Regions from separate parts of the Clostridium aquiflavi genome, predicted to be linked through region 2. Evidence: a T-box and tRNA genes for the amino acid it is inferred to sense, from the RefSeq annotation. Region 2 holds a T-box; the other holds one or more tRNA genes.
The links. A T-box is a leader RNA that pairs with one kind of tRNA and senses whether it is charged. The one in region 2 lies ahead of metG (methionine--tRNA ligase), so its partner is inferred to be a tRNA-Met.
Positions count from the first base shown of each region.

Region 1: it encodes a tRNA-Met, which carries the amino acid that the T-box ahead of metG (methionine--tRNA ligase) is inferred to sense. The anticodon was not compared.

Region 1 is NZ_JAVJAN010000047.1:5,866-10,311, reverse strand. Features, by position in the region: gene RGC78_RS14255 (metallophosphoesterase) at 1-825, opposite strand, end outside; gene glyA (serine hydroxymethyltransferase) at 1,116-2,351, opposite strand; gene RGC78_RS14245 (ASCH domain-containing protein) at 2,472-2,606, opposite strand; tRNA gene RGC78_RS14240 (tRNA-Met) at 2,878-2,953, shown strand; gene RGC78_RS14235 (DUF2935 domain-containing protein) at 3,204-4,115, opposite strand; gene RGC78_RS14230 (hypothetical protein) at 4,397-4,446, shown strand, end outside.
Region 2 is NZ_JAVJAN010000006.1:81,973-86,418, forward strand. Features, by position in the region: gene dhaK (dihydroxyacetone kinase subunit DhaK) at 1-433, shown strand, start outside; gene dhaL (dihydroxyacetone kinase subunit DhaL) at 461-1,099, shown strand; gene dhaM (dihydroxyacetone kinase phosphoryl donor subunit DhaM) at 1,102-1,491, shown strand; T-box leader at 1,587-1,824, shown strand; gene metG (methionine--tRNA ligase) at 2,003-3,940, shown strand; gene RGC78_RS03275 (TatD family hydrolase) at 4,169-4,446, shown strand, end outside.

The DNA.
Region 1 (4,446 bases), on a different contig from region 2:
AACTTCTACACTCCATTTTATCAAATATATTTGACCGTCTACTATTTCAATTGTAGTTATTGTTGACGGAAATACACAACATCCATCATTAAAATAAAGACCCTTTCCCGCTTCTGGAAAAACATCATGATGGGTATGTCCACAAATAAGCATTCTTTTTTCTTTTCTTGCTGTTCTCTCTAAAATTTCATCAATTTTACTTCCTTTTCCATAGTTGTTAGCCGGACTCACTGGAGCCTTAAAGCCTGCAAAGCCTTCTAATATTCTCCAAACATATCTAACTAAAAATCTACTTATTTTCCATAACTCACAATTCATAAAATCTACTTGATGACCATGAAAAACTAATATATCTTTGTTCGTTGGAGTATATCTCAAAACAAGGCCTTCATGAAATTGTATATTATTATAAAGTTTAACTAACTCTTTACCAAAATTATATCCTATTTGAGCAAGTAATTTTTCTTGCTTAGGTATAAAATTAGGTTTAGCTTTTACCATATCATGATTACCATAAAGTAAATATAATCTTTTTTTAGCATTAAATTTATTTAATATTTTAAATATATCATCATAATTATAAGCTATATCTATGCAATTCTTATTTTTCCATAATTCATCCCCATCACCTATTTCAATTAAGTTAAAGTCATCCTTCAAATAATATCCAAGAGCTGCTTTGTATATATTTTTATTAGGCCTTAATGAATCCGCATTTCCACCATCACCTCTATGCATATCGCTTATAAAAACTATTTTAGAATTTTTATCAAATTCTAATACTGGACTATCTTTTGATATTCTCTTAATAAATTTACCATTCATTATAAAACCCTATTTAAAATTAATTCTATCTATTATATGCATTTATTAAATGTGTGGTTAATTATATAAGGTTCTGTTTTAAATATGTGTTGATATATATAATAGGTAAAGTGGCATTGTAATTGGACTATACTCATCTTAGCATTCCTAAGTTCAATTACTCAGTCCATTTTGCTTATGTATATATCAACACTCTACTAAAACACAGCCTTACATGAAAAAAAGCTGTTCAAAACAGAAATTATATTTCTATTTTGAGACAGCTTATCTTAAATAATTAAATTCAATTATTATTTATATAGAGGATACTTTTCACATAAAGCTTTTACTCTTTGCTTATATTGTTCTAAGTCTTTATCTCTATTAATGATTGTTTCGTTGATTATATCTGCTATTTCTTCCATGTCTTTTCTTTCAAATCCTCTAGTTGTAATAGCAGCTGTACCTATTCTAACTCCTGAAGTTACAAAAGGACTTCTAGTTTCATTTGGTACTGTATTTTTATTAAGAGTAATTCCTACTTCATCTAATAATTTTTCAGCATCTTTTCCTGTAATATCTTTGTTATTCAAATCTACAAGAATTAAATGATTGTCTGTTCCATTAGATACTAACTTAAACCCTCTTTTTACTAATTGTTCACCTAGTTCTTTGCAGTTTTCTACAACGCTTGCCATATATTCTTTAAAACTTGGATCTAAAGCTTCCTTAAAGCATACTGCTTTCGCTGCTATAATATGCATTAATGGACCACCTTGCATTCCTGGGAATATATTTTTATCTAAGTCCTTAGCATATTTTTCCTTACAAAGTATTAATCCACCTCTTGGACCTCTTAAAGTTTTGTGTGTTGTAGATGTAACAAAATCTGCATATGGTACTGGTGATGGATGTAATCCTGCTGCTACAAGCCCAGCAATATGAGCCATATCAACCATTAAGTATGCTCCAATTTCATCACAAATTTCTCTAAACTTCTTAAAATCTATTATTCTTGAATATGCACTTGCACCTGCAACTATTAACTTAGGTTTGTGCTTTATAGCCAATTCTCTTACTACATCATAATTTATTTCTTCAGTATTCTTATCTACTCCATATGATACAAAGTTAAATAATTTTCCTGAAAAATTAACTGGTGAACCATGAGTTAAATGACCTCCATGGCTTAAATCCATACCTAATACAGTATCCCCATGTTCTAAAATTGTAAAATAAACAGCCATATTAGCTTGTGAACCAGAATGTGGTTGAACATTTGCATGTTCTGCTCCAAATAACTCCTTAGCTCTTTCACGTGCTATTTCTTCAACGCCATCTACTACATAACATCCACCATAGTATCTCTTACCTGGATATCCTTCAGCATATTTATTTGTTAAATAGGAACCCATAGCCTCCATTACAGCTTCACTTGCGACATTTTCTGAAGCTATTAACTCAATTCCATTTTGTTGTCTTTCTAATTCCTTTTCAATTAAAGCATAAATTTCATTATCTTCTCTGCTTATGTGTTCAAAATTCATTTTATCACCCCAATATTTTTTTACAAAGTTTTCTTATAATTTAGCATATTTTAGTATGTTAAATTATTATTATATTAAATTATAAGTTCTCCGACCAAATTTATCAACTATTTTTTTCTTTTAATTATAAATTACTTCAAATTCTTCACAAACTACCAACATATCTTCTGCAAATTCCTTATTAAAATCTTTTAATTCCCTATTAAAAAAATCAATATGTCCATTTCTCGAATTAAGTTCAAATATTCTTTTCACATTTTATTTATGCTACTGTGTTCATTACTCATAATTCTTCCCCCAAACAATACTTATTATTTAAATACTACTATATAATTATATTTAATATAAAATTAAAAATCATATTTTTATATCTGGAGCATATCATAGCATTTGATGTAATCTACTACCCTAAGAGACCTCATTAACTTTCAAGTCATAATATGACATTATTCTTCTTTGACATCATATATTAATAAAGGTATACTAAGTACATAAGTTAGCTAAGGCGACTTACAAAATATAATATCGCGGGATGGAGCAGCTGGTAGCTCGTTGGGCTCATAACCCAAAGGTCGTAGGTTCAAGTCCTGCTCCCGCAACCATAAAAAAACAAACTCTTATAGTTATTATAAGAGTTTGTTTTTTACATACAATTTCTTTATTTTATAGTCTCATATTCATTATTTAGTAATATTTTTTACATAATCTATCCTTATTCCTTTCTATTATTGGAATATATTTAAAATAAAAAAAATAAGGAGCTATTATAATAAAAATAGAGCTAGTTTTAATACTAACTCTTTTTAATAATTATGCTATTTAGAATTCTCAACATTTATATTCTATAGATAGTTAGTTTTTATGATTCTTTAAAATTCTTATATAATGATTAGCTTCTCTTAGTACATGATCAGCAAGAAGTGGTAATATTATAGATTTTATTTTACATTCAATTATCCCTTCCGTACCTGCTTTCTTAAAATCTCTTAATCTAATTGTTTCTAATAATGTATCATTTATGCATGTGCTCATTGACATATCAGTTATATTTCCTGATTTTTCAATTAAATCACTATATTCTTTTGCAAACTTACTTGAAGTGTTTATTAATTCATCCTCACTAGGATCAAGTAATCCTCTAATAAACAAAGCATGTTCCATCATAATCTGATCCCAAAACAATTGAACTTCTCCAATATCCCCTTTACCAATATCCTCTTCATTCTCAAGCGCACATATATATGAATGATATAACTTAGCTTCATGTATTATATGTTGAATAAGTAAAGGATAATTTAATGTAAATAATTCACAATTCAACATTTTTTCTAATACTTTCATTTTAAAGTCTATAAGACCATTAAGTAACTTTATAGCCCTATTATTAAGTTTTTTCACACAATTTACTGTTCTACTATCAATATGTTTTTTATTTTCACACTTCAATTCTTTCTCCATTTCGGTTATCTTAGAATTTATATTTATTCCTGTATAATACTGTGTCTTTTTTTCTGTACTTAAAGTATAATCAGTAAAAATTTCTCCAGAATCTATTACAAATTCTCTAACTCTTCCATCGCTTAGCTTAACTGTATCTAATAAAAGCTTTTCAAACTCCATTTTATAATTTTCAGCTTCCTTAGAAAATTTAGTGTTTTTAGGTGTAAATCCCGCCTCTAAAAACAAAGAATGTTCCTTCATAATTCGTCCAAAAAAAAGATGTAATTCTAATGATAAAGTGACATACTTTTGACTACTTAGCATAGTTTTCCTCCAAAAAAATTTTATTATATTATACTCTTAAGGAAACCTTTTTGTTCATCTTATCCTAATTAGTTCTCCATAGAATAGTTTTATTTTATATACTCAATCCATCTATTTTCTAAATCTTTTTCCGTAATTCCAAAAATATTTTCATAATCACTAGATGACTTTAAATCTTTAAGATAATTCCCTAAATTATAAGCACAACTTTTCACTTAAAATATGTTATAATTCATAATACAAACTAATACTTTATTGGTACTAACTCAAGGAGATAAACTATGCGAATAATATCAGAAAATAACTTATGTGAAAACAGACCTTATATTAA
Region 2 (4,446 bases):
AATGTCTTTATCATCTTGTATAGTACCAGCAGCAGGTAAAGCTAACTTCACTTTAGGAGAAGATGAAATAGAAATTGGTATGGGTATTCATGGAGAACCAGGAACTCATAGAGAAAAAATATCAACTGCAGATCAGGTTGCAGAACATTTATTAGGTAAAATTCTAGAAGATATAGAAATTTCAAGTGGTGATGAAGTAGCTGTTATGATAAATGGATTAGGATCAACACCTTATATGGAATTATATATTGTAAATAAAAAAATAAATCAATTATTGAAAGATAAAGGAATAAGTATTCATAAAACTTTTGTTGGAGAATTTATGACTTCACTAGAAATGGCAGGATGTTCTGTTTCAGTACTAAAACTTGATAGTGAACTTAAAGAATTACTTGATGCAAAAGCTGATACTCCAGGATTTAAGGTTATTTAGTATCATCATATTAGAGGAGGGTTAATTATGGTAACAGTAAAGGAAGTAAAAGACATTCTAATAAAAGTAGAAAAAGTTATAGAAGAAAATAAATTATATTTAAGTGAATTAGATGCAGCAATAGGCGATGGTGATCATGGTCTAAATATGAACAAAGGTTTTAAAGCTGTTATTGAAAAAATAAAAGATTTACCTGAAGATGATTTGGGAAATATATTTAAAAACTCTGGTATGGCTTTAGTGTCTAATGTAGGAGGAGCTTCGGGTCCGTTATATGGAACTGCTTTTATGAAAGCTGCTATGGTAGTCAATAAAAAAAGTGAAATGGACATAAATGATTTTATCAAAGTTTTAGAAGAGGCTTTAGGTGGAATAAAGATGAGAGGTAAAGGTCAAGAAGGGGAAAAAACAATGATTGATACTTTATCACCATCAATTGAAGCAGCTAAAAAGTCTATTGGAGAAAATAAATCTGTTAAAGAAGTATTACTTGAAATTAAAGAGGCAGCTAAAAATGGTATGGAACATACTAAAGATATAGTTGCAACTAAAGGTAGAGCGAGTTATGTAGGAGAAAGAAGTATAGGACATATCGATGCAGGAGCTACTTCAATGTATTTAATCTTAAATACTATAGTAGAAGAATTAACTAAAGAGGAGAATTAATTATGGTTGGTATAGTAATTGTTTCACATAGTAATTTTATAGCAAAAGGTGTTAGAGAAGTTGCACTTCAAATGGCGCCAGAAGTTTCAATTGTAGATGCAGGTGGAACTAGTGATGGACGAATAGGCACAGATATTTCTAAGATAACTAGTGCAATAGAGTCTGTTTATAGTGATAATGGTGTACTTGTATTATTTGACTTAGGTAGTGCATTTATGAACACGGAAATGGCTATAGAATTTTTAGATGATAACATTAGAGAAAATGTAGAAATTATAGATGCTCCTTTAGTAGAAGGTGCAATTACTGCAGCTGTTGAAGCTAGTATGGATAAATCTTTATCAGAAATTAAAGAAGTACTTAAACCTATGTCTTTGAATAAGATTTCTTAATATATAAAGTAGCTGTATTGTATTAAGTTAAAAACTTAATATAATGCAGCTTTTTATTTGACAGGAAAATATATTTATTCTATTATAATAAGTATATAAATGCTATGAAGAGAAGAGTAATGAAAAGGAATTTTTAAAGAGAGCTAATGTATGGTGAAAGTTAGCAGAAGAAATTTTCATGAAGATGGCCTCGGAGCATATTTCCCGAGCAATATTTGTTAAGGAATTTACGGCAGCATCCGTTATAATGCAAGGTGATGATAGTCACCTATTGAGTTATTTATTGTGAAATAAATAAAAAGTAGAGTGGTAACACGTATATACGTCTCTATATAGGTTTAATATACCTATATAGAGACTTTTTTGATTTATAACAATTGTCTATTATAAGCTGCTAATTGTATTGTACATTAAAGCATGGTTCAGCTACTTTATTAAAATATCAACACTATATTAAAAATGCTAAAAACAATACCTAGAGTATTGTTTAAAATAAGGAGGATTATTTAAAATGTGCAAAGATTGTAAAAAACCATATTATATAACTACACCAATTTATTACCCATCAACGAAGCTACATATAGGAAATACTTATACTACAGTAGCTGCTGATGCGTTAGCAAGATTTAAAAGATTAACAGGATATGATGTAATGTTCTTAACAGGTACTGATGAGCATGGTCAAAAAATCCAAAGAATAGCAGAAGAAAAAGGAATTACTCCAATAGAACATGTAGATGAGATTGTAGCAGGTATTAAAGATCTTTGGAGCATGATGAATGTAAGCTATGATAAATTTATTAGAACTACAGATGATTATCATGTAAAAGCAGTTCAAGATATATTTAAAAAATTACATGATCAAGGGGATATTTATAAGAGTTCTTATGAAGGTTGGTATTGTACTCCATGTGAATCATTCTGGACAGATACTCAATTAGTAAATGGAAATTGTCCTGATTGTGGCAGACCAGTTGAAAAATCAAAAGAAGAAGCTTACTTCTTTAAGATGAGCAAATATGCTGATAGATTAATTAAGTATATAGAAGAAAATCCAAACTTCATTCAACCAGAATCAAGAAAAAATGAAATGTTAAACAATTTCTTAAGACCAGGTCTTCAAGACTTATGTGTTTCAAGAACTAGCTTTGATTGGGGTGTTCCAGTAACATTTGATGAAAACCATGTTGTTTATGTATGGATAGATGCATTATCAAACTATATTACTGCACTTGGATATGGTCAAGATAATAAAGAATTATATGATAAATTCTGGCCAGCAGATGTACATTTAATAGGAAAAGATATATTAAGATTCCATACAATATATTGGCCAATAATGTTAATGGCATTAGATTTACCACTTCCAAAACAAGTATTTGGTCATGGATGGTTACTTGTTGATGGTGGAAAGATGTCAAAATCTAAAGGTAATGTTGTAGATCCAGTTGTATTAGTTAACGAATTTGGAGTAGATCCAGTAAGATATTACTTATTAAGAGAAATTCCATTTGGCGCAGATGGTCTATTTAACAATGAAATATTCATAAAAAAGATAAATTCAGATCTTTGTAACGATTTAGGTAACCTTTTATCAAGAAGTGTCGCAATGATTGAAAAATACTTCGGAGGAGAAATTCAACCACAAGCTGAAAGTGGAGAATTTGATGAAGAATTAATAAACTTAGCATTAGCTGCTCCAAACAAAGTTCAAGAAGCTATTGATGAATTAAACATTCCTTTAGCACTAGAGCATATATTTGAATTAATAGGCAGAGCTAATAAGTATATAGATGAAACAACTCCTTGGATTTTAGCTAAAGATGAAAGTAAGAAGTCTAGATTAGGAACAGTACTTTACAACTTAATTGAAAGTTTAAGATTTGCTTCAGTAATGATTTCATCATTCTTACCAGATACAGCTAAGAAGATTAATGAACAAATTAATACTTCTGAAATATCATGGGAATCTTTAAAGTCATTTGATGGAATAAAAGCTGGAACTAAGGTAGTTAAAGGCGAAAACTTATTCCCAAGAATAGATGTAGAAAAGAAACTTGAAGAGTTAGAAGCATTAAAGGCAGCACAAGCACCAGCTAAAAGAGAAATAACTCCTATAAAAGAAGAAATCACAATTGATGATTTTGAAAAAGTGGATTTAAGAGTTGTTAAGGTATTAGCATGTGAACCAATAAAGGGTGCTAAAAAACTTTTAAAATTAAAGGTTGATTTAGGTGGCGAAGAAAGACAAGTGGTGTCAGGAATTGCTAAATACTACAAACCAGAAGAATTAATAGGTAAAAATGTAGTTTTAGTTGCAAATTTAAAACCTGTAAAACTTAGAGGAGAATTGTCGCAAGGTATGATTTTATGTGCAGCACCTGATGATGATAGTGAATTAAAGATTGTAGATCCAGGTGAAATTTTAAGCGGAAGTATAGTTAGATAAATATAAAATAAAAGGAACACCTCATTTAGGGGGTGAGGTGTTCCGTAACCATTAATATATAATGGTTAAAAGGGGTAAATAATAATGCTTTAACTACTTTACAATTTAAATATACTATTTGAATATGTCAAATCTGTGACAATTTAAAATTAATTTAAAATTTAACATTGAATATTTGAAAGTAAATTAAGGAAGAGATATATTCAATATTTGAAAGGATATGCTGTTATGGAAAAAATATTTAAAATAATAGATAGTCATGCTCACTATGATGATGAATCTTTTGAAAATGATCGTAAAGAAGTATTAGAGGAAATTCAAAAAAATGGTGTGGTCAGAGTCTTAAATTGTGCAGCATCTTATAATAGCTTAAAAACTACTTATGAATTGACTAAGGAGTATGATTTTATATATGGAGCATTAGGAATACATCCTGAAAATGCCAATGAATTTAAAGATAATACGTTAGATGAAATTAAAGAATATATAAAATCTAATGACAAAAT